2 regions of the Arthrobacter sp. NamB2 genome follow, and region 2 is predicted to be linked to the other one. Evidence: predicted binding sites of a transcription regulator. Region 2 holds the regulator's gene; the other holds the start of a gene.
What was found. The regulator HspR, encoded in region 2, represses chaperone genes until heat shock. The targets are predictions, from matches to a motif close to AAGTTGAGTCNNNNNGACTCAACTT.
Positions count from the first base shown of each region.

Region 1: clpB (ATP-dependent chaperone ClpB) is a predicted target of HspR. The motif match lies at 1,459-1,483, and genes of this name have one in related genera.

Region 1 is NZ_SZWI01000008.1:157,264-159,466, forward strand. It holds gene clpB (ATP-dependent chaperone ClpB) at 1-1,419, opposite strand, end outside; gene FDK12_RS14065 (penicillin-binding transpeptidase domain-containing protein) at 1,664-2,203, shown strand, end outside.
Region 2 is NZ_SZWI01000010.1:14,473-16,675, reverse strand. It holds gene FDK12_RS14575 (DnaJ C-terminal domain-containing protein) at 1-800, shown strand, start outside; gene FDK12_RS14570 (heat shock protein transcriptional repressor HspR) at 852-1,292, shown strand; gene FDK12_RS14565 (glycerate kinase) at 1,289-2,203, opposite strand, start outside.

The DNA of each region.
Region 1 (2,203 bases), on a different contig from region 2:
GCCCACGCGGTTCAGGCCGGCTTTCTCGGCCTCCCACCGCGCGTTCAGCCCGTCGAGTTCCTCCTGGCGGTCGGCCATCTCGGCACGCAGGGCCTGCAGCCGTTCGGCGGACGCCTCATCCTTCTCACGGGACAGCGCCATCTCCTCCATGTGCATGCGCTCGAGGGCACGGCGCAGCTCGTCGATCTCTACGGGCGCGGAATCGATCTCCATGCGGAGCCTCGACGCGGCCTCGTCCACGAGGTCGATGGCCTTGTCGGGAAGCTGTCGGCCCGGGATGTACCGGTGTGACAGCGTCGCCGCGGCGACGAGGGCCGAGTCCGCGATCGATACCTTGTGGTGCGCCTCGTACCGCTGCTTCAGCCCGCGCAGGATGCCGATGGTGTCCGAGACCGACGGCTCGCCGACGTAGACCTGCTGGAACCTCCGCTCCAGCGCCGGGTCCTTTTCGACGTTCTCGCGGTACTCGTCCAGCGTCGTCGCACCGATGAGCCGCAGCTCGCCGCGGGCGAGCATGGGTTTGAGCATGTTCCCCGCGTCCATGGAGCCCTCGGACGCACCCGCGCCGACGACGGTGTGGAGTTCGTCGATGAACGTGACCACCTGCCCGTTCGATCCCTTGATCTCCTCGAGCACGGCCTTGAGCCGCTCCTCGAACTCGCCGCGGTACTTCGCGCCCGCGATCATCGAACCGAGGTCGAGGCTGATGAGGGTCTTGCCCCGCAGCGATTCGGGCACGTCACCGGCGACCATGCGCTGGGCGAGACCCTCGACGACCGCGGTCTTCCCGACGCCGGGTTCACCGATGAGGACCGGGTTGTTCTTGGTGCGGCGGCTGAGCACCTGCACGACGCGGCGGATCTCGGCGTCACGCCCGATCACCGGATCGAGCTTGCCGCTGCGCGCCACCTCCGTGAGGTCCACGCCGAACTTCTCGAGCGCCTGGAAGGTGTTCTCGGGATCAGGGGTCGTGACGCGGCGGTCACCCCGGACACCGGGCAGCGCGGATGCAAGGGCCTCCCGGGTCAGCCCGGCCGACCGCAGTATGGTGCCGGCGGTTCCGCCGTCGGCCGCGAGGGCGAGCAGGAGGTGTTCGGTGGACACGAACTGGTCGCCGAGGGTTTCCGCTTCCTGCTTCGCTGCGTTCACAACCTGCAGGGCGCCGCGGGAGAACTGCGGCTGAGCGACGGACGAGCCCGACGACGACGGCAGGGCCTTGATCGCTGAACTGGCCTGCACGCTCACGGAGTCGGGGTCCGCTCCGGCAGCCTTCAGCAGCGCGACGGCGATGCCGTCCCGCTGATCCATGAGCGCCTTCAGGAAGTGTGGCGGCTCGATCTGGGCGTTGCCCGCCGTGGATGCGTTCATGGCGGCAGCCGACAGCACCTCACGGCTCTTGGTGGTGAAGTTGGTATCCACGCGCGGCTCCTTTCTTTCCGGCAAGGGGAATCCTCGATCGTGTTGAGTGTACTTGACTCAACTTTGACCAGGGAGAAATTATTCCATCGCTCCGAGGTGTGGCAAGCCCTCCTACTTCGGCGAATGTGGGGCCAGTACGCCGGGTGTACCGATGGCGCCGGCAACACCAGCGTGGAGATTCCCCTCCGCGGCACACCTCCCCCGCAAGGGGGGGCGTCAGGTGTTCTCGGACATAATGGGCCCTATGGGGAAATACCAGCGCGCCACCTGTGTCCTGACTACTGCGGTCCTGGCCCTCACGCTGGCGGGGTGCACCGATGACGGTCCGACCGCCGAGGACGCCGCCCGCACGCTCGCCGAGGGACTGGCCCAGCTCGACGTCGGGCAGTCCGCCTTCACCTCCGTGGAACCCGCCGAGGTGACCGGCCAGCTCGCCACGATCACCGAAGGCTTCGCGCCGCAGGCACCGCAGGTCGAGGTCGCAGGCGTCGAGGAGACCGGTGATGACAGCGCGACCGCGACCCTCGACTACACGTGGGACCTCGACGACACCGATCAGGACTGGACCTACAGCACGACGGCGGAGCTCACGCGCGTCGAGGACGTCTGGCAGGCAGCCTGGGAACCCGCCGTCTTCGTCCCGAACCTCATGCCGGACGAGAAGCTGACCCTGGCCAGCGTGCCGGCGGATCGTGGGGAGATCACCGGAGCAGGCGGCGAGGTCATCGTCACCGAGCGGCCCGTCGTCCGGGTGGGCATCGACAAGACGCGCGTTCCCGAGGAG
Region 2 (2,203 bases):
AGCAGCGCCAGCAGTACGATGCCATTCGAGCGATGGGCGGCGGAGCGCGTTTCTCGGCCGGCGGTGCCGGTGGGAACGCCGGTGGCAGCGCCGGTTTCGAGGACGTGTTCGGCAATCTCTTCGGTCAGGGCGGCGCAGGCACGCGCCAGCGCACGGGATTCTCGAACGGCAACCTCCCTCCGGAATTCGCCGACCTGTTCGGCGGCGGCATGGGCGGCAACGGCTTCCCGGGCGGATTTCAGTCGACGCGCCCGCAGAAGGGCGCCGACCGCACCGCCAGCACGTCCATTTCGTTCGCGGGATCGATCAACGGGACGACGATCGGCCTGCGAGAGCCCTCGGGCGAGCAGATCGACGTGCGCATCCCGGCGGGCATCCGGGACGGGCAGAAGGTCCGCGTCAAAGCGAAAGGGCAGCCCGGCCAGGCCGGTCCGGGTGATCTCATGGTCACCGTCCACGTGAAAGAGCACCCGGTGTTCACACGCGACGGGGACAACATCCGCATCCATGTGCCCGTCACCTTTCCCGAGGCGGTCCTCGGTGCGCAGATCGAGGTGCCGACGCTCACCGGGGAGATGGTGAAGATGCGCGTTCCGGCCGGAACGCCGTCGGGCAGGACGCTGCGGCTCAAGGGCAGGGGCGTGAAGACATCGAAGGCAACGGGCGACCTGCTGGTGACCGTCGACGTCGTCGTTCCACAGAACCTCTCGAAAGAGGCCGAGGCCGCCGTCGAGGCGTTCCGGGATGCGACGAAGGATGCCGATCCGCGGGCGGGTCTGGCCGCGAAGGCCCGCCTGTAACAGTACATTTGAGCGATCGCCGGGCACACCGGCAACGGAAGGAGGCACGCAATGGACTACACAATGCCCATCTATGTCATCTCCGTGGCCGCCGAGCTCGCCGACATGCACCCGCAGACCCTGCGCCAGTACGACCGGCTCGGCCTCGTGACGCCGAGCCGGGCGCCCGGCCGTGCGCGTCGATACTCGCAGAAGGACGTCAGCACGCTGCGGGAGATCCAGAGGCTCTCGCAGGAGGGAGTGTCCCTCGAGGGCATCCGGCGTATCCTCGAACTCGAGAACCAGGTGTCGGCGCTGCAGTCGCGCGTCAGCGAGCTCTCGTCGGAGTTGGCCAGCCGCCGTGTCCAGGCCGAGTCGAGCAGGATTTTCGCGGCGGGCCTGGCGGGCGACGTCGTCACGCTGTCGCGGGGGCAGCGCCCGCGCCCGCGCAGCCAGGCGCTCGTCGTCTGGCGACCGGAGTCCGCCCGGACGGATACTGCCCGGGCGAATTAGGCGGGTCGGGTTACTGCCCGCCGGTGGGCGACGCGTCCGTCTCCTGTACCGGTGCCGGGCTGTCGGGGAGCATCAGCCAGCCGCACTTCCTGGCGTCGCGCGTCGACCGACGAGGACACCGCTGCGCCGAGGAGCAGCAGCCGCATGGTGCGCTCCGTCGCTTCGATCAGGAGCTGCTCGCCGTTCGCGACGGCATCCTCGAGATTCATGGGAACGGTCATGATGGAGGCGATGGCGTCGATGCCGACGTCGTGCACGTCCGGTGCCCCCTTGCCGAGGGAACCCGCCAGAGCCAGGACCGGCACTCCCGCAAGTTGCGCCCTGCACGCCACGACGGCGGGCACCTTGCCGTTCGGCGTCTGGAAATCGATGGCGCCCTCGGCCGTGATGACCAGATCAGCCTTCTGCATGAGGGCGTCGAGATCGATGCCCGCGAGCCCACTGTCGATCAGGGCCTCGAAGCGCGGAAGGAGATGCGCGCCGATGGCCGCGAGCCCGGCGCCCAGGCCCCCGGACGCCCCCGTGCCCGGCCCGGTGCGATAGTCCACACCGACGGCGAGACCGTCGCGTTCGAGCACCCGCGCCCACTGCCGCATGGCCTTCGCGAGTTCCTCCACCTGTTTCGGTGACGCCCCCTTCTGCGGTCCGAAGACGCGCGCCACACCCTTCTTCCCGCAGAGGACGTTGTGCTGGTTGCAGGCGAGGACGATCCTGGCCTCACGCACGGCCGGGTGGAGTCCGGACAGATCGAGGCGGTCGGCGCGAAGGAGGTTGGCGCCGCCGAACGGGATGTCGTGTCCCTTGCTGTCCAGCACTCGGGCTCCGAGCGCCTGCAGGGCGCCGGCGCCGCCGTCGCTCGTCCCGGAATCGCCGCAACCGACCACGATCGTCCGGATGCCCTCGTCGAGGGC